3 regions of the Saccharobesus litoralis genome follow, and region 3 is predicted to be linked to each of the others. Evidence: predicted binding sites of a transcription regulator. Region 3 holds the regulator's gene; each other region holds the start of a gene.
The links. The regulator NrdR, encoded in region 3, represses ribonucleotide reductase genes. The targets are predictions, from matches to a motif close to AAACACNANATNTNGTGTTT.
Positions count from the first base shown of each region.

Region 1: the regulator NrdR is predicted to act here: its motif matches at 6,018-6,037, upstream of nrdA (class 1a ribonucleoside-diphosphate reductase subunit alpha).
Region 2: the regulator NrdR is predicted to act here: its motif matches at 5,109-5,128, upstream of nrdD (anaerobic ribonucleoside-triphosphate reductase).

Region 1 is NZ_CP026604.1:1,591,146-1,599,025, forward strand. Features, by position in the region: gene pqiB (intermembrane transport protein PqiB) at 1-220, shown strand, start outside; gene C2869_RS05570 (PqiC family protein) at 220-726, shown strand; gene C2869_RS05575 (helix-turn-helix domain-containing protein) at 729-1,103, opposite strand; gene C2869_RS05580 (CPBP family intramembrane glutamic endopeptidase) at 1,263-2,090, shown strand; gene yfaE (class I ribonucleotide reductase maintenance protein YfaE) at 2,097-2,366, opposite strand; gene nrdB (class Ia ribonucleoside-diphosphate reductase subunit beta) at 2,417-3,547, opposite strand; gene nrdA (class 1a ribonucleoside-diphosphate reductase subunit alpha) at 3,649-5,922, opposite strand; gene C2869_RS05600 (HAD family hydrolase) at 6,313-6,987, opposite strand; gene ubiG (bifunctional 2-polyprenyl-6-hydroxyphenol methylase/3-demethylubiquinol 3-O-methyltransferase UbiG) at 6,990-7,718, opposite strand.
Region 2 is NZ_CP026604.1:1,334,806-1,342,685, forward strand. Features, by position in the region: gene C2869_RS04655 (hypothetical protein) at 369-632, opposite strand; gene thiH (2-iminoacetate synthase ThiH) at 700-1,833, opposite strand; gene C2869_RS04665 (thiazole synthase) at 2,053-2,862, opposite strand; gene thiS (sulfur carrier protein ThiS) at 2,871-3,068, opposite strand; gene nrdD (anaerobic ribonucleoside-triphosphate reductase) at 3,247-5,061, opposite strand; gene nrdG (anaerobic ribonucleoside-triphosphate reductase activating protein) at 5,266-5,718, opposite strand; gene ubiT (ubiquinone anaerobic biosynthesis accessory factor UbiT) at 5,711-6,268, opposite strand; gene ubiU (ubiquinone anaerobic biosynthesis protein UbiU) at 6,403-7,398, shown strand; gene C2869_RS04695 (U32 family peptidase) at 7,417-7,880, shown strand, end outside.
Region 3 is NZ_CP026604.1:70,855-78,734, reverse strand. Features, by position in the region: gene nusB (transcription antitermination factor NusB) at 46-471, opposite strand; gene ribH (6,7-dimethyl-8-ribityllumazine synthase) at 481-945, opposite strand; gene ribBA (bifunctional 3,4-dihydroxy-2-butanone-4-phosphate synthase/GTP cyclohydrolase II) at 1,029-2,138, opposite strand; gene C2869_RS00305 (riboflavin synthase) at 2,204-2,857, opposite strand; gene ribD (bifunctional diaminohydroxyphosphoribosylaminopyrimidine deaminase/5-amino-6-(5-phosphoribosylamino)uracil reductase RibD) at 2,869-3,990, opposite strand; gene nrdR (transcriptional regulator NrdR) at 3,993-4,442, opposite strand; gene glyA (serine hydroxymethyltransferase) at 4,524-5,780, opposite strand; gene bamC (outer membrane protein assembly factor BamC) at 5,966-7,048, opposite strand; gene dapA (4-hydroxy-tetrahydrodipicolinate synthase) at 7,061-7,880, opposite strand, start outside.

The DNA of each region.
Region 1 (7,880 bases), 1.5 Mb from region 3:
GCCTCAAGAATTAACCGCCACTATACAGGAGTTGCAAGTGACGTTAGCGGGCTTTCAACCAGATTCAGCTTTTTATCAGGATCTGCAGCAAACCTTACAACAGGCTAAACAAACGTTAGAGAGTATTGAACGTGTGGGCCATGCATTAAATAGCCAACCGTCGTCAATTATTTTTTCTGAACCACGCCAAGCGGATATACAGCCAGGAGCAACAAAATAATGTTACGTTTAATCTTTTTCCGTTTTTTTTTGTTGATGGGCTTTTTATCTGTCCTGTTGGCTTGTTCTAGTCAGCCCATGCCCCAAACGCAATATTTTTTACTGCCAATAAAAGCCATGGCGCAAGCCTCTAATTTGCAATTAGAAGTCGCTTTAGCACCCCAGTTACAAGATGAGCGAATATTACTCAAGCAAGAAAATGCTATTATCCCTGCACACTACAATCGTTGGAAAATTGATCTAAAAGATAATTTGCAACAGGTGCTTACAGCTGAGCTAGCAAACGAAACCGAGTTGAAAAAGCTCCATGTGTTTTTTGACCAGTTTTATGCAACACAATCAGGACAAGTATTATTGCGGGGCCATTTTCAATTGCATGATAACTCTGTAAAACCTTTTTCCTACACTTTGCAGCAAGAGCAAACCGGTTACGCAGCGTTTGTAAAAACGGTTTCTGCTGGGTTAAGTCAGCTTGCTCGTGATATTGCAAAAGAAGTCACTCATTGAGCTTAAGCTTGCTGAAGCAGTCGATATTCGCCGGGTGTTTGATCTAAGTGTTTTTTAAATGCTAAACGTAATGATAAAGCAGATACGTAGCCACAAGCTTTGGCAATACTGTCGATTGATTGTGACGTTGAGGCAAGAAGATTTTGCGCTTTGATTAACCTGACTTTAATTAGCCATTCTCTAGGGCTCATATTTTGGGTTTGTCGAAAACTGCGTTCAAATGTACTACGCGAGACATAGGCTTTTTCTGCTAAAACTTGAGTATTGATTTTTGTACTGAGGTTTTTTGTCGCCCATGCGATAACGTCGTCGATCCTTGCGGTTTTTAAAGCGTCTGGTGAGTGAATATGGTTAAGGTGGGTGTCTTTTAATTGCATCTGAACTCCTCTTAGTAAAAACAAGGATGAATAAGACAATAGCGCAACGATGCTAACGTTACTTCTTTTAAGACGAATCAGAGTAATAAATCATCTATGTCTATCTTCATTATTTTACTTGATGAGCCCAATTCCACTTTATGAACGCAAAATGGGATATTGCAACAACTTGGTGAAATTAAATTGCTATTAGAACGGTTTAAGAACAATAAATGGCCTATTGGTTTTAGTGTATTTGGCTTGATTACGCTACTAGCACTGGGTGCTATTGAATTGGTTGGCTGTGTTATTGCTTGCCTTTATTTAATTCTAATTTATATGGATAAAGCGCTATTTAGTGGGTATCTGATTTTACGTATGGCTGTGTTTGTTGTTTTTACCGCAGCTTTACTTTTACACGCCTTACCTGGGTTTAATAATATACTGATTTACCAAGATTTAATTATTAGCCCAAATGCGCAACCGCATACCTTGTATTTCAACTTTGATAAGTTTGTCATTGCATTATGTTTGTTACCTTATTTATTAGTACGTGATACTAAATCATCAAATGCTCTGATGAGCCCTGACAAGTTGTACACTAAGCCTTGGTTTATTGCTATTGTCAGTATAACTCTAACATTTTCGCTAGCTGTGCTGTTAGGGATAGTAGAATGGCACAGTAAAGTACCGCCACATTTTATGGTCTTTTTGACTTGCATGCTATTTAGTACAGTTATAGCTGAGGAGTGTGTATTTCGCGGTATATTGCAAAAGCCAGCTAGTGATAAGTTGGGGGTTTGGGGCGTAGTGGCTATATCGGGTGTGTTTTTTGCTGCGGTTCACATAGGCTTTTCACCGTTATTTGCGTTAGCTAGTGTGATTGCTGGGTTAGGCTATGGTTTTATTTATTACTATAGTCGTAATATTGTCTACCCTATTGTTTTTCACTTTGTTGTCAACACACTGCATGTGTGCTTGTTCACTTACCCTATGTTGCAGGCATAGGCGAGGCTATGTTTTCTCAGGTTTGGTTTTAATGGTGATATCAGATTGAGGATAACTACAGCAGGGTAGAAATTCGCCTTTGCGTATAAAGGCTAAAGGTTCTTTGTGATAGCGGATCTCGCCATCAACGAGCTTTGTACGACAAGCGCCACAAAACCCATCGCGGCAATGGTAATGCACATCTAACTTTTGTTGCTCAATATACTCAAGCAAGTTTTGGCAGTTAGTATTTTTATAGTCTTCCGTGACGATAGTGAATTCTATTTCTTCAGACATGCGTTAAACAAATTATTGCGTGTTAACGCATTAACAATAGTTTTTGAATGTTAAAGCTCGAAGTCATCAAAGTCATTAGCGTCAAATTCACTGTCGATTTGACCCACTAAGTAGGAGCTGATTTCGGCTTCCTGTGGTGCAACTTGCACATTATCACTAACTAACCAAGCGTTAATCCAAGGAATTGGATTTTGGTTGGTGTCAAATATACTAGGTAAGCCAACACTCAACATACGGCTATTGGTGATATATTCTACATATTGGCAAAGAATATCTTCATTTAGGCCTATCATAGAGCCGTCTTTAAACAAGTAGGCTGCCCATTCTTTTTCTTGCTCGGCCGCTTTTCTGAATAACTCAATGGCTTGTTCACGACATTCTTCGGCGATTTCTGCCATTTCAGGATCATCTTCACCTGATGCCATAATATTTAACATGTGCTGCGTGCCGGTTAAATGCAGGGCTTCATCACGGGCGATAAGCTTGATAATTTTTGCGTTACCTTCCATAACTTCGCGCTCGGCAAAAGCAAAGCTACATGCAAAACTGACATAGAAACGGATTGCTTCTAACACATTTACAGCAACAATACACAGATAAGTAAGCTTTTTCATTTCACGTACGGAAACGGTTAATTGCTTGCCGTTAATGCTATGTGTGCCTTCACCTTGAGTATAATAAACTTGGCACATTTCAATTAACTGGTCGTAATAAATTGAGATGTCGTTAGCGCGCTTAATGATATGTTCGTTAACCACGATATCATCGAACACAACGCTAGGATCATTCACTATGTTACGAATAATGTGCGTGTATGAACGGCTGTGTATGGTTTCACTAAACGCCCAAGTTTCGATCCAGGTCTCTAACTCAGGTAATGAGACTATAGGTAACAAAGCGACATTGGGTGAACGGCCTTGAATACTATCGAGCAGTGTTTGATATTTTAAGTTGCTGGTAAAAATATGCTGTTCATGCGGTGTTAAACGCTGAAAATCAAGGCGATCTTTACTGACATCAACTTCTTCCGGTCGCCAGAAAAAGCTCAACTGTTTTTCGATAAGGCGCTCAAAAATAGGATGCTTTTGCTTATCGTAACGGGCAACGTTAACAAGGTTGCCGAAAAACATAGGTTCGTTAAGGTAGTCTGTGTTGGCCTGGTTAAAAGTTGTATAGCTCATATGGCTCTGTCTTTACATGCAATAAAAGTTGATAGATTAAAGGCATTAAGGGCGGTAAAAACCGCCCTTTAATTTTTGGTCAATTACCTAGTAGAGGTGCTTTATATCTTACAAGCGCCGCCTGCGCAATCATCTTCTTTAAGATCTTTTTGCGAGTCTTCGGCTCCATCACGGGTATTATGATAATAAAGTGTCTTAACACCTAGCTTATAAGCTAGCAACAGATCAGCAAGCAATTGCTTCATTGGTACTTTACTGTTCTCAAAGCGAGCTGGATCATAATTGGTATTGGCAGAAATAGTTTGGTCGATAAACTTCTGCATAATACCAACTAGGGTTAAATAGCCTTTGTTGTTAGGGATGTTCCATAACAATTCATAGTTAAAACGTAAACGCTCAAATTCAGGAACAACCTGCTTAAGAATACCGTCTTTACTGGCTTTAACACTAATAAAGCCACGAGGAGGTTCGATACCATTGGTTGCATTTGAGATCTGTGAAGATGTCTCAGAAGGCATTAGTGCTGATAAGGTTGAGTTGCGAAGACCATGGGTGGTAATGGACTCGCGTAGAGCTTCCCAATCTAAATGCAATGGCTCCGAACAGACTGAATCTAAGTCTTTTTTATAGGTATCAATCGGCAGGATACCTTTTGAGTACGTGGTTTCATTAAACTTAGGACAAGCGCCAAACTCTTGTGCTAACTCGTTTGATGCTTTCAATAGGTAGTATTGGATTGCCTCAAACGTTTTGTGAGTTAAGCCATTGGCTGACCCGTCGGAATAACGTACACCATGCTTAGCTAAATAATAAGCAAAGTTAATAACCCCAACACCTAAAGTACGACGGCTTAGGCTCGAATTTTGTGCCGCAGGAATAGGGTAATCTTGATAACTGAGTAGGCTATCTAAAGCTCTTACGACTAAATTACTTAACTCTTCTAATTCAGATAAGTCTTCAATTGCACCTAGGTTAAATGCCGATAAAGTACAAAGTGCAATTTCACCATTAGGATCGTCAACTTGCTCAAGTGGTTTAGTTGGTAAGGCAATTTCTAAACACAGGTTGCTTTGACGAACCGGTGCCACGGCAGGGTCAAATGGACTGTGTGTATTACAGTGGTCGACATTTTGTAAATAAATACGGCCAGTAGATGCACGTTCTTGAGCAAACATACCAAATAAGTCAGTCGCTTTTACGCGGCGCTTGCGAATGCTTTCGTCTTGCTCGTACTTAACGTATAGCTCTTCAAATTTGTTTTGATCAGCGAAGAAAGCATCATATAAACCAGGCACATCAGATGGGCTGAATAGAGTAATGTATTCACTTTTAATTAAGCGTTGATACATTAATTTATTGAATTGCACACCGTAATCTAAATGACGAACTCGGTTTTCTTCAACGCCACGGTTATTTTTAAGTACTAATAAGGCTTCGACTTCTAAGTGCCAAATTGGGTAAAACAAGGTGGCAGCACCACCGCGAACACCACCTTGTGAGCAGCTTTTAACCGCAGTTTGGAAATACTTGTAAAAAGGAATACAACCTGTGTGATAGGCTTCACCACCGCGGATAACACTACCTTCGGCACGAATACGTCCAGCGTTAACTCCAATACCAGCCCGCTGGCTAACATATTTAACGATTGAGCTAGCTGTCGCATTAATAGAATCTAAGCTATCACCACATTCAATCAATACACATGAACTGAATTGACGTGTTGGTGTACGAACGCCAGCCATAATAGGTGTTGGTAATGAAATTTTGAAAGTTGAGATAGCGTCGTAAAAACGTTTTACGTAATCCATACGAGTATCTGCTGGGTATTTACTGAATAAACAAGCAGATACTAAGATGTATAAAAACTGAGGGCTTTCGAAAATTTCACCAGATACGCGGTTTTGTACCAGGTATTTCCCTTCTAACTGCTTAACCGCAGCATAAGAGAAATTAAGATCACGGTTATGATCCATGTAGTCATTTAATTCTTCAATCTCTTCTTTGCTGTAGTCTTCAAGAATATGTTTGTCATAGCGTTCAGATTCGGTTAACGCTTGCACATGATCATATAAATGAGGTGGCTCGAATTGACCAAAGGCTCTTTTTCGTAGGTGAAATATTGCTAATCGAGCAGCCAAATATTGATAATTAGGCGTCTCTTCTGAAATCAAGTCGGCGGCAGATTTGATTAGCGTTTCATGAATAGTTGAAGTGTCAATGTCGTCAAAAAATTGGATCTGCGATTTCATTTCGACTTGAGAAACAGAAACATTGTCTAAGTCCTTTGCAGCCCAGGTAATAACACGATGGATTTTTTCTAAGTCTAATGACTCTTTTAATCCATTCCTTTTTTTAACGAACAGTTGCTCACTCATAATCGCGCCTAAATTTAGTGTTTTGATTTCTTTATTATTAGATACATCTTGTGAGACGACTGAGATCAAATATTTTTGCCTCTCGTCAAACTGTCATACACAAGATATAGGGTTAATCGGTTTGGAAGACCACAAGATAATGAGGTTTTGGTGATTTAGCAAGTGCTGCTCTGCTCGCATTTTGAGCGTATATAAGTGGCCTTTTTTTATGTAAGTACCTACTTACTTTTTATCTCGTAAAATGCTGAATGAAATCGCTTTGCAAATAAAAAATATTTTTTTGTTTTAGCTAAATTTTTTATTATCGAATTTAGCATTTAATTATGGTGAATCGGAATAAGCTTTTGGCTTGAAAAATGCGAGTCCATATACCACCTGACCTGCGGGCATTTACCTTAGATTCTTTATGGTCTTTGCCAATTCAAACGGGCTGTCTAAATGATAATCGGCTTGCCAGCAATTTGTCGGTAATGTGTCCTTGGTGTAACCCCACTCTGCGACAAAAGTCAGCATATTGGCATTATTCCCAGCTTCAATATCTCGTAACGCATCGCCTATATACCAACATTGACTTGGATCCACTTGCATTTGTTCGGCTGCCAACAATAAAGGTGCGGGGTGAGGTTTTCGCTCGGGTAAAGTATCGCCAGAAACAATAGCTTGGCAGTTTTTAAACAAGGGAAACTGAATTGCAAGTTGATCAGTCAAGTAACCGGGTTTGTTGGTAACGATACCCCATGGAATATTTTGCTCGTCAAGGGCTAACAAGGTTTGTTTGACACCGTCAAATGCAATAGTGGCTTGGTTAATTGCAGATTCATAGTAATCTAAGAATTTTTGCCTAAGTTCTGTTGAAATCAATTTGTCGTAATCTTCACCTAAACCTATACGCAACATGCCATAAGAACCATGGGAAGCAGAGTCACGGTATTCATCATAGGATTTTTCTGGGTAATTTAATTCTCTTAACACGGCATTTAACGCATTGCCTAAGTCACGAGCGGTATCGAGTAAAGTACCGTCTAAATCGAATAATACGGCCTGAGGTTTAGTGATTATATTCATAGTTATACTGGCTTCGTGGCATGAAGAATGTAGTTGACAGCTAAATCGTCGTTGAGTGATGCATCTTTGGTGAGCGGGTTGTAATGTAATCCCTTAACGACTCTGACTTTTAGACCTTGACGCTCGATCATGGCAATTAAATCAGCAGGGCGTATAAATTTGCTATGTTCGTGAGTCCCTTTAGGGACCAAATTTAAAATATGTTCTGCTGCCACTATACCTAATAAAAATGAGCGTATCGTTTTATTGAGTGTTGAACAAAATAAATCACCGCCTGGCTTGAGCATTTGACAGGCAGATCGTATGACTGACTCTGGCTCAGGTACGTGTTCCAGCATTTCCATACAAGTCACAACGTCAAATTTATTCGAATTTTGCTCAGCAAATGGCTCAGCATAGGTATTGAAGTAATCTATGTTGAGTTGTTCGGCTTTGGCTTGCAGTTTTGCGACGCCGATCGCTTGGCTAGCCGCATCAATACCTGTGACTTTAGCGCCTTGTTTAGCAAGCTCTGTTGTTAATATCCCACCACCACAGCCAATATCTAAAACAGTACGGCCAAAGATGCCATTAGTGTAGTGTTGAATAAAGTTGACTCGGCAGGGATTAATATTGTGCAAAGGGGCAAATTCTTGCTCTTTATCCCACCAGTTATGCGCAATTTCATCGAATTTCGCGACTTCTTGATGATCCACGTTGGCTGGGGTTGTAGTTGATTGTTTTACTTCCATATCGACCATGGTTGCTGGTTAATGACCTTAATTTGCGAGCCATTTTTGAAGTGTTACGTTAAGTCGCATTATACGGAGAATGTTTGTTGCCGCAATCTTATCGTCGATAGTTATAGTCAAAGCGATCAGGTTTTAGGGGCAGCTTCCGCATCCTGCTCACGC
Region 2 (7,880 bases), 1.3 Mb from region 3:
TAAACAGGTGGTGTTGACTTATAATCATCTCGTACAGCTATATCCTATTTAACGCTAAAAATACTCCGACCAAAACACCTAATACAGAGATACATAACCTCAAATTAAAGTAGATAGCGTTTTCTGATTTTTTAATGACACCTTCAAGGCTGGAAACTTCTTTTACTATCAAAGCGAATATCAACTCCAAAAGAAAGTTCTGCGCAATAATTATTGCAAAATATAGCAACTTTTGTTGATCATTTATCATTCCTAAATGGTGAAAAAATATTACAAGAAGAAACAATGAAACAGTAAACCCGATAGAAAGCCAAAATATTAACGTATAAATAGGCTTGCTAAACTTTTTATGACTTGACAACATTAAACTAATCTTCTGAAGTTAAGTTTATAATTAATTCACTGGCGTTAACTGCTGAATCAACCACACCAAATTGTGGATAACGAATAGCTAATGCACCACTTACTGTCGAAGCGTCAGAAGCATCACAAAAGCACTGCGTTGCACCATAGTTTGTAATTGCAACTGTACCCGCACCTATTTTAACATAAGGATGAGGAGCAACATCCAAAGTAATATTCGCTCCAATTGTAATGACTGGTGATACCACATTACAGTAAACGTAAAACATTATCCCCCTTTAAACACAAGTTTTAAGAGGTGCGGTTCGTGGAACTCACAGCACCCTACCAAGATCATTAGCGATTATACTCCGCCTGCCAATCTTGCATCACGGCTTGATAACCTTGTTGGGCAATAGCCTCGCAGATAGCAGGAGTATTGCGGTTATCATCAATATCAAACTGGCTTAACTCTTGTGCGGATTGTTCGGCGTAGCCACCGGGTTGGGTGCTGGATTCGGCTGACATTGTGGTGATTCCGAGTGGGATCAGTAGATCGCGAAATGCGGCGCGCTCGCGAGTAGAGAGGGATAGCTCGACTTGTGGGAACATCAATCGTAAGGCGCAAACCAGCTGTAATAAGTCGCGTTCGCTTACCTTATTTTGAATCGAGATTTCACCTAATGCTGGTCTTAAACGTGGAAAGGATAGCGAATAGCGGCTGCGCCAGTAGTGTTTTTGCAAGTACGCAAGGTGCTGAGCAAGTACCAAACTATCGGCTCGCCAATCCCTTAAGCCAAGTAATATACCTAAACCAATTTTATCCATTCCGGCTTGGCCTAACCTTTCAGCGGTTTTTAACCTATGTTGATAATCGGCCTTTTGGCCTTTTAAGTGGTAGTTTTGGTATGTATTGGGATCGTAAGTTTCTTGATACACCAATACAGCATCGACCCCGGCTTGTTTTAAACGCTGATAATCGGCAACCGACATCGGCTGTACTTCCAAGCTAATATGTTTAAACAAGGGCCTTAGCTGCTTTACTGCGGCACACAAATAATCAGTATCGACCTTTTTAAGCATTTCGCCCGTTACTAACAATATATGCTGGTATCCCTTGGCAAGAATGGCTTTGGCTTCAGCTAAAATTTGCTCCGGCGTTAAGGCATTACGCCTAACTTTATTATTGGCAGAAAAGCCGCAATAGGTACAAACATTGCTGCACCAGTTAGATAGGTATAAAGGAATATACAACTGGATAGTTTTGCCAAATCGTTGTTGGGTTAATTGCTGGCTAACTTGGGCCATTTGCGGCAAATAAGCTTGGGCAGCGGGTGAGATAAGTGCTGCGAATTGATCAAGCGATAAACCCAAACCAGATTTGGCTTGCACAATGATCGATTCAATATCAGCTTTTTTGGTCGCAAGGATTTGCTGATTGAGTTGTTGCCAGTTAATTAATTGACTGGTTTGGTAAAAAGATTCTGCCACGCGTTAGCTCGCTTTATTATTGTATTTATGGAAAAGGATTTATTATTCGAATAGCAAAGCTATAACCTTTTCAATAAAGATATGATCAATTGAATCCCTTGTAGGTCGAAGCTGCTGCTTCGTCAAAACCTTAAAATACGACGCGAGCGTCGAACCTATAAAAATAGCTAGCCTTGTTTCAACTAATCAAAATTGCAGATCGAGGTTCGTTTAAAGCGCCTACATTATTGCTTGTTCTTGTGCCTGCAAAAACTCAGTTAGCGGACTACTTGCTTGGGCTTCAAATGTTTTATTAGCCATGCCGGCTTGATAGGCTAAGCGTCCGGCTCGTACGGCATAGGCAAATGCTTTAGCCATGGCGACAGGATCATGTGCGACCGAAATAGCGGTATTGACCAATATGGCATCGGCGCCCATTTCCATTGCTTGTGCAGCATGCGATGGCGTGCCGAGTCCGGCATCGACTATGACTGGGACATTAGCTTGCTCAATAATAATGCGTAAAAATGCTGCGGTTTGCAGACCTTGATTAGAGCCAATCGGTGCGGCTAGCGGCATAACTACCGCGCAACCGGCTTCTTCCAATTGCTTACACAATACCGGATCAGCATGAACATAGGGCAGTACGGTAAAACCTTGCTCGCATAGGACTTGTGCGGCTTTTAAGGTTTCAAGCGGATCTGGCATTAAATAGCGCGGATCGGGATGGATCTCTAATTTTACCCAGCGGGTACCAAAGGCCTCATGTGCCAAATGCGCAGCATAAATAGCTTCTTTAGCATTGGTTGCGCCAGAGGTATTTGGCAGTAAACGCACACCTGTATCTTGCAGTGAGGTTAAAATATCATCTTGGCCGTTAGTCACTGGATCAATACCAACTCGCCCAACATCTACCCGTTTTAGCGCCAATGTCGCCATTTCGGTTTCGGACGCCCTAATGGCCAAACGCATTAGCTCTGTGCTTGCAAATTTGCCAGTACCCATTAATAAACGCGAGTTAAATTCAACATCGCCTATTTTAAGTAGCATAATTTGGCTTAACCTCCCGCAATCGCTTGAAATACGTCGACTTTATCGCCGGCTTGTAAGGTAAATTCGGGCCACATATTTTGCGGGATCACTTCAAAGTTAACCGCGACGGCTAAGCCCTTGTTATTGGGCAATTGTGCAATCAAAGCTGCAAGATCAGGCTTGGTTACTTGTTGGGATTGACCGTTTAATTGAATTGCGATCATTGGGTTTACCTATTTATTTTTTGGCGATTACAACACTGGTCTTGGTCAAGCAACAGTCGAAGGGAAAGTGTTATAAAACAACTCTTTCCCTTCGACTGCCTTGGTTTATGGTGAGCTCGACGAACTACGCTCAGGGTGAAGGTCTTTATTACCTTCCTACTGAAAAAATGCTCTTTACCTAAGCCACTTTTCTCGGTTGTTTATGATAATGACGTAAGCCGTGTTCGGTTTGGCGTGGTGAGCTAAAGCTGGATACTTTTTTCAAGTAGCCAATAATACGCGTCGCCCAGTCTATCTTGGTTGAGCCGCATTGCTGGCAGCTATGACGGGTATGTTTATCAATATAGCCACAGTCATTACATAAGGTGATCTTGACGTTGGTTGTCCAATAGTTGCAGCCGGTTTTCGCAGCAATTCTATACAACTTTAGGTATTGTTCTTGATCTGGATATTCTTCCAAATTTAAGTGTAGCGCCGAGCCGCCATCTAAAAATTGATTTAACGCTTTACCATGCAAAATAAACTTATCGAGTAGGTTTACGTCGTTATCTTCGACCGCATAAAAGTACGAGTTATAGCAATCGCGGGTTACTTCTAAACCTTGTTGTCGATCCCATTTAGCGTTTTTGACTCCAAGGTTTTCGGCCGGTACAAACTCGGTATTAAACTTATAGCCCCATTCTTTACTCGCTGCGCGGTTGGCATCAAAGATCACTTTAAGTTGGTTGGTAACAAACTCAACATAGTCTGGATTGTTACCGGCTCTTAGCCCTTGCGACTCTGCCGCTTCGACCATGCCGTTGATGCCTATGGTCAAAAACTGCTTATCGAGATGAATAAAACCTGCGTCATATACTGGCATTAAGCCATTGTCTTGATAGTCTTCTAAAATTTTGCGATAAGCCACTTGGTACTTATGAATATTGTCGACTTGTTTTTGTAAGTCTCCGCCCTCTTGCACTAAACGATTAATATTTAGGGTCATGACATTAATCGAACCCGTCGCGACTCCACCAGCACCCAAGGTATAAGAGAAGGTATTGTCATTAATTTCATTACGTAAGCGGCAGCAGGAAGCTAATGAATCTGGGTTATCCGACATATACACAAAGAAGCTATTGCCGTTAGCGTTTTGTTGAGCGCAGAAATTGGCGAAATCGAGATCAGACGGCTCACCATCATTAGTAAGCATAGCCGCAGTGACTACAGGATAGGTCAATAATGCTTTATTGCGTTCTTCGTTAAACCAGTTCATAAAGAAGCACTGTAAGCGATCTATGCTATCCCAGTTTGGTTGATGTAACTGTGGATCATCAGATGTCGCGGCCTCAGGAAACACAAAGTTCTCGAACATGGCTTGACCAAACTCTCGCGAGAAAATACTGATATTCCAAAATACAGATTGATAACCGCGTGCCGCCGCTGGTTGATTTAAGCTATACACCACATGCTGTAAATGCGCTTCAATGGTAGTTTTATGGGTTGTTAAGTAATCGTCACCATAGTCTTTGCGGGCGAAATAATCGAAGTAGCACAAAAACTCAACCGTCGCGACTGCACCAGCAAACTGGGCGCTAACCGCAAACACTAGATTGATAAAAGCCCCACAAAATGATTCCAGATGTTGAGGCGCTTTAGATTCACCACCAAGTTTAACTAGGCCATCTAATAACAAAGGATACAAGGTTAGGCTTACGCAATACGGTTTTAATGAACTTTCATCATGGCAATATAACAGATGAGAATCTAAGTCCGCCAAGTACTGCTGGGCTAGCTCGTCACCGAAAAGTTCGCGAATTTTTGCGGTTAATAACTGGCGATTAACCGCTATATTAATGTCCTTGTTTAACTCATTTTCTAACGTCGCTAAGTTCTTACAACTGACGTTGGCATTGGCATCATATTTCGAGCCATCGGCGGCGTTACTGGCATGAATATAGTTATCTATAAATTGGACTTTATGTTGAACTAGGCTATCGGATAAGTGCTGCATTTTATTCTTGTTCCTATCTGCAATTAAGTAATTCGTCGAGCAACCGGTGACACTATATCTTGTGTCTTGGAGCAGTATTAAGCACCACATATAGTATTAATTCCAGTTGAGAAGAGATCTCAATTGACGCAAATCAAGCCGTTTTTATAAATACTTTACAAGCCTATTTTTGTTGGTTTAAATCAAAGAAATTGTGTTTACTGCCTAGTGTGTTTGAAACTTGGCATTGAGCAGCTCTCCCGTGTGTACGTTAACAAACCTTTGGTTAGTGGTGGCTTTGTCTAGGCCTCCCAATTTGGGCTGCCACCGTCCATATTTAACATAATCTAATTGAGCCAATATAGGTTTGCTCAACTTATCTTTACCTGTATACAAACACGTCTTAAGCCCACGCTTTTTAGCAATACTCAAGCAAATAATGAGTTGATCACTTTGCCACTCACCGCCAAAAAACACCACACAACTGATCAAGGCTTGGTACTTATCTAACCATTTAATGTAATCTGCTTCTGTTAATGGTTGACCATAATTGGGGTCGTGGATCTCTGGGCTATGGCAACCTTCGCACTTTAGTGCGCAGCCGGTGATAGTGAACAATAACGACACTTCACCTGGCACTTCTTGCAATACCACTTGTGGTGTTAAGTAATTAAACATGACTTACCCCTTGCGACACATGCAGCTCAGCATAAAAGTCGATAAATTGATTTAATGGTTTGGCTAACACATCGCGATCAAACGCATCTAAGAAGTTTTTCAAAGCCAAGCCAAAATCTGTATCACCCGTGATCTGCAATTGGCGTCGAAAAAATAAGGTATCGGGATCACACTGTTGCGCTGCCATTAAGACAAAGGCTTTATGTTGACCACTAATGGTGACGTCAGCCTCTTTACTGTCTCTAGCATTAGCCGTACCTGGTCGCCGACAGGTGATCTTGGCTTTCTGATCTTTTCGCTTATTGGCTGATGGTGTAACAGAGATCTGCACATGCAATGGAATATCGAGCATTTTTAAGCCTAGCCATTTGCCTTGCAAAAAATTTAACTCTCCATTGTTTAATGGTTCAGCAAAGACTTGGTTAAACATCTCAGCCAACACGCTATCCATTAAACGTTGTGGCAATATTTGCTGACTAAAAGCGAGGAGTTTAGGTACTACAACATTAGCGGGTGCTAGACGGTTTAACTGAGAAAATAATTGGGTCATGTGAGTCTTATGGGTTAAAAATTTGTAAATCAGTATAAGAAGCTAATAGCCCGCACCTTTAATCTAAATCAACGAAACCCTGCTTCTAGGCTTTTATACTGCGATTCATTCCTTCATCATGATGTGGATCAATTATGCAATTATTGAGCCCCGCTGGTAGCCTGCCAGCGGTAAAATCAGCCTTAAAGCAGGGTGCTGATGCTATCTATATCGGCTTAAAAGACGACACCAACGCCAGACATTTTTCCGGCTTAAATTTTGACAATAAAACCATCGGCCAAGCCGCCCAATTAATCCAACAGCAAAATAAACTGTTACATATTGCCATTAACACTTTTGCTCACCCAGGCCAGTTTAAGCGCTGGCAATACGCGGTTGATCATGCCGTCGATATCGGCGCCAATGTGCTGATACTAGCTGACATAGGTGTGTTAGATTATGCAGCCAATCGCTATCCTGATATCGAGTTGCACTTATCGGTGCAAGCGTCGGCAACCACAGCACAAGGTATTCAGTTTTATCAAAATAACTTTGGTATTAAGCGCGCGGTATTGCCGCGCGTATTGTCGATACATCAAGTAAAACAGCTGGCGCGCACAACCAAGGTGGAGCTTGAAGTCTTTGCTTATGGCAGCTTGTGTATTATGGCAGAAGGACGCTGTTATTTATCTAGCTATATGACTGGCGAAAGCCCCAATACAGCTGGTGCATGTTCCCCCGCCAAATATGTAAGATGGCAAGAAGACGGGCGATATTTAGAATCTCTTCTTAACGACGTGATGATCGACCGTTATGCGCCGGATGAAAACGCTGGCTACCCCACCCTATGCAAAGGCAGGTTCGATGTTGGCAGCCATACCTACCATGCGCTTGAAGAACCAACCAGTCTTAACACCTTGCAATTATTGCCGGAGCTAATTAACACCGGCATTAGCGCAGTCAAAATCGAAGGGCGACAACGCAGCCCAGCTTATGTTGCCCAAGTCACCCAAGTATGGCGCCAAGCGATAGACGCCTGTTTGCAAAACCCGAGTGATTTTGAAGTCGAGCAAAGCTGGAATACCAAGTTAGCCCAGTTATCGGAAGGCAGCCAAACCACGCTGGGCGCTTATCACAGAAATTGGCAATAATTAGATGGAGAAAAACCTATGCAATATTCCCTTGGCGCCATTCAATATTATTGGCCAAAAACAACAATCGAAGACTTTTATCAACAAGCCGCGCAAAGCCCGGCTGACATTATTTATTTAGGCGAAAGTGTTTGTAGCAAACGTCGTGAACTTAAATACAAAGATTGGCTTGATGTCGCCCAACAGCTAGCGGCGGTAGGTAAACAAGTAGTGCTATCCACCATGACATTATTAGAAGCGCCGTCTGAAGTTAATGTATTAAAACGTTATTGCGATAATGGTGAGTTTTTAGTTGAAGCCAATGATATTAGTGCTGTGCAACTGTTGAGTGAAAACGGTGTGCCTTTTGTCTGTGGTCAGCCGATTAATATTTATAATGCGCGTAGCCTCAAACAGCTGCGTAGTTCAGGCATGATGCGTTGGGTGATCCCTGCTGAGCTGAGTCGCGACTGGATCACCACTTTGCTAAATGAGTATGCCGA
Region 3 (7,880 bases):
GATCGCTTTGACTAAACATTACCAGCAATGCTTTGGGCACGATAACTACTTTTTAAACTCTGATTTGCGAATGAATTTAACCGCTTTATCTAATACACCATTAATAAATTTATGGCTATCATCAGCTGCAAACACTTTAGCCACTTCAATCGCTTCATTGATAACGACTTTATAAGGTACTTCTTTACAATCGCTTAATTCATACGTTGCAACGCGCAAAATGGCTTTTTCAACCAAATCAACTTCAGCAATATCTCTCGCCAAGTGCGGCTTATAAGCAATATCGAGATTGTCGGCAGTCATTGCCACACCATTAACTAGCTTTTTGAAGTAAACGACATCAAACTCATTAACGTCGTTTTCTTCTTCCATTGCTTCAATAACATCTGCAATGCGATTATTCGTCACTTGCCAAGAATAAATGGCTTGTGCCGCAAGCTGACGAGCTTTTCTACGCTGTGAACCTTTCAATGTCGTACCTTAAATTTGATCTAAAACGTTGACCATTTCAATTGCAGTTAACGCGGCTTCTGCCCCTTTATTACCTGCTTTTGTACCCGAACGCTCAATAGCTTGCTCAATAGATTCGGTGGTGATAACACCAAAGGCTACCGGCGTAGTAAACTCCAATGCAACTTGCGACAAGCCTTTACTCGCTTCGCCTGCAACGAAATCAAAATGCGGTGTACCGCCACGAATAACTGCACCTAGAGCGATAATAGCGTCGTATTTACCTGATGCTGCGACTTTCTTCGCTACAATAGGTAATTCATGCGCGCCGGGTACACGGATCAAAGTAATATCATCAGCGCTTACGTCGCCATAACGTTTTAGCGCATCAACTGCCCCTTCAACTAAGCTTTCAACAACAAACGCATTAAAACGAGCTATAACTAAGGCAAACTTTTTGCCTTTAGCAGATACTTGACCTTCGATAACCTGCATGAAATATCCTATCAATTATTGGAGTAAAAATTTTCGGCGTAGTGTAACAAAAACCGCGCCCTCGTTACGAATAAATTTTGACTTTATTCTGTTACATATTCTACGACTTCTAAACCGAAACCAGAAAGGGCGTGATAACGTTTCGGGGCGCTCAATAAGCGCATTTTACCAACATTGAGCTCGGCCAATATTTGTGAACCAACACCCACGGTACGTGATGTACCAAAGCCAGGTTTAACTTTAACTTTTTTACCCGCGTCTTCAGCTGCGAATCGTTCAACTATGTTGATCAACTCGTTAGCGGTTTCATTTTTACCAAGTAACAATACCACACCACCTTCATCGGCAATTTTCTTCATTGCTTGATTAAGTGACCAATGACTTTTGTTATCCCTTGTAGAGCGTAACAAGTCGTTAAACGTATTAATTAAATGAACCCGAACTAAAGTCGGTTTATCAGGATCAATATCTACATTTTTTAAGGCAAAATGAATTTGATCATCAATTGTATCTTTAAATGTAACTAAATCAAACTCACCGTATGCTGTGGGTAATTTACACTCAGCAATTTTTTCAATCGTTGTTTCGGTGGTATTTCTATGCTCAATTAAATCAGCTATTGTACCTATTTTTAAATTGTGTTGTTGAGCGAATGTTTCTAAATCTGGACGACGTGCCATGCTGCCATCATCCTTTAAAATTTCAACAATAACAGCCGCGGGTTCACACCCTGCTAATCTAGCTAAATCGCAACCGGCTTCGGTATGACCGGCTCGATTTAATACACCACCGTCTTGCGCCATTAATGGGAAAATATGACCAGGCTGCACTATATCTTCTGGTTGTGCATCTTTCGCTACCGCCGCTAATATCGTGGTGGCTCTGTCAGCCGCTGAAATACCAGTGGTAACACCTTCCGCAGCTTCTATTGAAACCGTAAAATTAGTGGCGAATGCCGCTTTATTTCGATCAGCCATTAAAGGTAAATTTAATTGTTCGCAGCGCTCTGCGGTTAACGGCATACAAATTAGGCCTCGGCCATAGGTTGCCATAAAGTTAATGGCTTCAGGTGTAACATGCTCAGCCGCCATGATTAAATCGCCTTCATTTTCACGATCTTCATCATCCATTAACACCACCATTCGGCCTTGGCGGATCTCTTCGATTAATTCTGCAGCAGTATTCAATTTCATTTTTTTCTCGCTTTTGGCGTCGATGCTTTTTTTCGCATTATTTTAGAGTCGAGGCTTATATGATCTTATTTGATAAAACCTGATTTAGCTAACAAGTTCATCATATTTTGATCTTGTTGTTGTGGTGTTTGATAATTCATTAAACGTTCTAAATAGCGCGCAATCACGTCAACTTCAATATTCACTTTATCGCCGACCTGCCATTTAACAATCGTCGTTTGCTCAGCCGTATGAGGAATAATGGTTAACCTAAACCGATTACCAGATACTTCATTAACCGTTAAACTAATACCATCAACGGTAATTGAACCTTTTACAGCAATATATTTAGCTAAATCTGCCGGCGCTTCTAGCCAATATTCTGTCGCATTGCCATTGTCTTGAATTTGCTTTAAGTTGGCAACACCATCAACATGGCCACTCACAATATGACCACCTAAACGCGTATTAGGTGTGCACGCTTTCTCTAAATTGACTTTTGAGCCTATCGAAAGAGAGGAAAATTTTGTTCTCTTTACCGTTTCAGAGGACACATCAGCCTGAAAAGATTGCGCATCAAACTGAGTTACGGTTAAACAGGTGCCATTAACAGCTATAGAATCACCGAGTCGCACATCTTGCATATCTAACCCATTGACGGCCACTTTAACCTGATAGCCATTTTGCACAGGACTTAACGCCATTATGTGGCCAACCGCTTCTATAATTCCAGTAAACATAATAAGAGGCTTTATCCTTTTTTATGTAAAATAAGTTTTAAATCTTCACCAATTTGCGTCACGCTTTGATACGACCACCGATGAGCGAGCGCTAAGCTATCGGTCTCAGGTAAATTAACCAAGCCAAACGTCTGTTCACCCATCAGCAGCGGCGCTTGATAAATTATTAGTTCATCGACTAAATCGGCTTCAATAAATGCCCCTGCCATGTGGGCTCCCGCTTCAACCCAAACGTCATTAATTCCCTGTGTCGCTAAATAAGCCAGTACATCCGTTAAATCCACTTTATCTTCGCCTCTTACGCGCTTGCTAGCGACTTGACGATAAGTAACATTGTCTGGCAATTCGGGGCGTTCAGCTGATATTCCCACAAACAAAGTTGGGCTATTGTGTGAAAAGAATCGATTACTCGCGCTTACTTTTTTCTTACTATCGATAATGACCCGCAGAGGCTGTCTGACATCGTCAGTTGGGTAACTTGTTAGTTCACTTTTTCGAACATTTAATGCCGGTTGATCCACTTCGACCGTACCCGAACCTGAAATAATGGCACAACTTTGTGCGCGATAATGCTGAACATCAGCACGCGCTTGCGGCCCTGTGATCCATTTGCTTTCGCCATCTGCCATTGCCGTTCGGCCATCAATACTCGCAGCCAGTTTAAGACGGACATAAGGTAGTCCGGTTCGCATACGTTTAGTAAAACCAAGGTTCAGTTGCTCACAGTCTTGTGCCAAACAAAGAGTGTCGATTTCTATACCAGCAGCTTGTAATTTAGCGACCCCTTTAGAATCGACTTGCGGATTAGGATCAACCATACCGACAACCACTCTTTGTATTCCCGCTTCTATTAAACCATCAGCACAAGGTGGTGTACGACCATGATGAGAGCAAGGTTCCAACGTAACATAAGCGGTTGCACCTTTAGTGATATGGCCTTTATTATTTGCATCGGCTATTGCATTGCGCTCGGCATGTAATTCACCCGCTTTAAGATGAAAGCCCTCACCTATCACTTGCCCAGATTTGACTAAGACACAACCCACTCTTGGATTGGGAGACGTGGTATACAAGCCTTTTTTGGCTAATTGAATGGCTTTAGCCATCCAATAAAAATCATCCTTAGTCAACATAGTTAGCTTTTTAATCCCGCAATTGTTTTGCCAAATTCAGCCACATCTTCAAATGAGCGATAAACAGAAGCAAAGCGAACATAGGCCACTTGATCCAGCTTACGTAAATGCTCCATGACTAAATTACCAATTAATTGGCTTGAAATCTGTCGCTCGCCTGTCGCTCGCAATTCAGATTTAACCCGATTAATCAGTTGCTCAGTTTCCTCGACGCTAACTGGGCGTTTTTCCAATGCCCTGATTAAACCACTGCGCAATTTGTCTTCATTAAATGGTTCATGCGTGTCATCCGTTTTTACCACTCGCGGCATGACTAATTCAGCCATTTCAAACGTTGTAAAACGCTCATTACATTGTAAACAAGCACGGCGACGGCGAATTTGATGGCCTTCAGCCACTAAGCGAGAATCTATGACCTTGGTTTCTTGTTGGTTACAAAACGGACAATGCATGACTTACTCAATCGTTTTTTAAATCAAAAAAGGCCGCAAATGCGACCTTTATCACTAACTCAAAAAGCTAGCTAAGCAATATTAAGCATAAACTGGTAAACGACTACACACGTCTAATACTTTAGCTTTTACTGTTTCAATAACATCTTGGTTTTCAATGTCATCTAAAACATCACAGATCCAGCCAGCTAATTCTTTAGCTTCAGCTTCTTTAAAGCCACGACGTGTAATAGAAGGAGTACCGATACGTAAACCAGAAGTAACGAAAGGTGAACGCGGATCATTAGGTACAGAGTTTTTGTTAACAGTAATGTTAGCGTTGCCAAGTGCTGCGTCAGCATCTTTACCCGTAATATCTTTGTCGATTAAATCAACTAAGAATAAGTGATTATCTGTTTTACCAGAAACAACTTTATAGCCACGCTCTTGTAATACAGCAACCATAGCTTTTGAGTTTTTCACCACTTGCTCTTGGTAAGCTTTAAACTCAGGTTGCAAAGCTTCTTTAAAAGCAACTGCTTTAGCGGCAATTACATGACATAAAGGACCACCTTGACCACCTGGGAAAACCGCACTGTTTAATTTCTTCTCGATCGTTTCATCAGACTTAGCTGATAAAATTAAGCCACCACGTGGTCCGGCTAATGTTTTATGAGTAGTTGTAGTTACAACATCAGCATATTGCATAGGTGATGGGTAAACACCAGCGGCGATAAGACCAGCAACGTGCGCCATATCAACCATTAAATAAGCACCCACTTCATCCGCAATTTCACGGAACTTAGCCCAGTCAACAATGCCTGAATACGCTGAAAAACCAGCGATAATCATAGCAGGCTTATGCTCTTTAGCTAACGCAGCCACTTGCTCGTAATCAATCTCGCCAGTTTCTTCGTTTAAACCATACTGAACTGCATTATAAGTTTTACCTGAAAAGTTAACATGCGCACCGTGAGTTAAGTGACCACCATGAGCCAAGCTCATACCTAATACAGTATCGTGCGGCTGAAGTAACGCTTGGAATACAGCAGCGTTAGCTTGCGAACCAGAATGCGGCTGAACGTTTGCATAAGTTGCACCAAATAATTGTTTGGCACGCTCGATTGCTAAGCTTTCAGCTACATCAACATGCTCACAGCCACCATAGTAACGCTTACCCGGATAACCTTCTGCGTACTTGTTTGTTAATTGTGAACCCTGTGCTTCTAAAACGCGTGGGCTACAATAGTTTTCAGAAGCAATCAATTCGATATGCTCTTCCTGACGGCGAGTTTCATCTTGAATTGATTGATATAATTCCGGATCGAAATCAGCGATATTCATGCTGCGAGTTAACATGTGCTCTCCTATAGAATAGCAAAGTAGATTTGAACTTGGGGTAACTTGTTTGGGCGCGTATTGTATAAGTTTTCACTACGGCTGCCTACTGCAATCTACCTTAAAAAAATCAGCATTTACTTGATAAATTTTCAAGCAAATAAATAAACACAAACGAGGCGTGTTAACGCCTCGCATTAATTAAATTATTCCAATGGTTCTGCAAGTATAGCGGCAAACTCAGGGATAACTTTGTCAATAATATCTTTACTAACAGGCTCTAAATTATTATTGCTAAACGAAACCTCGGTTTCATCTTCACGGCGTAATAATTCAACAACATAATCACCTGATTCAAACGCTAAGCCTGATTGCTTTTCATCACCAAATAATGAGCTCCAAAACCCTTCACTACGCTCATTAATACGGCCATAAATACGGCCCTCTATTTTATTGATGTCTGTAATAACAAAGCCTAATTGGTTCATTGCGTCTAACACGCGTAACCAAGTGTGAGGGAAATTAGCTTTAACAACCATTACCTCGTCACCATTACGTAACGTACGTTGAGTGACTTCAACCCCTTGTGCGTATTGAGTGCGACGCTGTTCAGCCGCTAAACGGAACTGATAATCATAATGACCAATCACGCTGTTAAGCATATCGGTTGCCAAGCCACGATTGTCCTCTTGGCGTAATGACTTTTTACTCGTAAAGCCTTCAGCACGACGTTCTAATAAATTAACAGTGACCGAACCGGTTCGACCGTGTGGCTTCATATTCACGGTAAAAGAGTAGCGACGACTTTCATCTGTTATTTTACCAGACCATAACCACCAACCTGTTTCGATTTGATGTGGTACCCAATCCGTTTCAACGTAACCTGTGGCTTTATCTACTTTGCGTAGCGAAACATCTATTTTGTCAAAATAGCCAGTCAGAGCCGACCAAATGCTTTTTTCAAGCTGGGAGATTTCTTCAGTTTGTTCAAACCACACTGTGGTGTGTGGATCAGCCTCGTCAACTCGGCTGCCCTCAGCTAACGCCATTAGTAGCCTAGGCGGAAATACCGAAACTTTGCTACCCACCGTACCGGCAAGGCCGTCGGTTTTAGGTAAAGGGTAATCGTTGACTAATTCAGGTTTATCTAAACCTTGTGGAATTTGTAGTGCTTTATTAGTCTTAACTTTCGTGTATTCAAAATCGCCTTCTGCTACACGAGGAGCCGTGGAACAAGCGGAAAGACCGATAATAGTGGCAACGGCAAAAAGGCCGATAACTTTATTCAAAGTAACTCCAGATTATATAAGCTCTGCTTTTGATAATGCTTGTTCGATTATTTTTTGCGTATTTAGTTCCGGTTGAACTAAAGGAAGACGATAAACACATTCAGGAATTAATCCCATGCGGCTTAATGCCCATTTAACCGGTACAGGGTTAGACTCAACAAACATCGCAGAGTGCACATCGCGCAATCCACTATCAATTTGCTCTGCTGTCTCAACATCACCTTCAGCCACTGCATTACACATATCAGCCATGCGTTTGGCAGCAACATTATTGGTTACAGAAATCACACCATGTCCGCCTTGTTTTAAAAACGCTAGGCCAGTTTCATCGTCACCGCTCAACAAAATAAATTCACCGTCAACCAGTGCTTGAATATCTTTTAAGCGCTGGATACTACCAGTTGCTTCCTTTATACCAATAATTTTGTCGTGTTTTGCTAAATGCGCAACGGTTTCAGGCAACATATCCACTGCTGTACGACCCGGTACATTATATAAAATTTGTGGTATGTCGCTAGCATCTGCTATTGCTTCGAAATGGGCAATTAAACCTTTTTGTGACGGTTTATTATAATAAGGTGTCACATTTAAAAACGCGTCAACACCCAAAGGGGCAATTGCTTTAGTTAGTTCAATGGCTTCTGCAGTTGAATTAGCACCATTACCCGCAATGACTTTTACACGCCCTGCGACTGTTTTAACAACCGCTTTAACCACTTCAACATGTTCATTAGTAGGCAGCGTAGCCGACTCACCTGTTGTACCCACAGCAACTATGCCATGCGTACCAGCCGCAATATGATGTTCCACCAAGGCTTCTAACGCCGAGTAG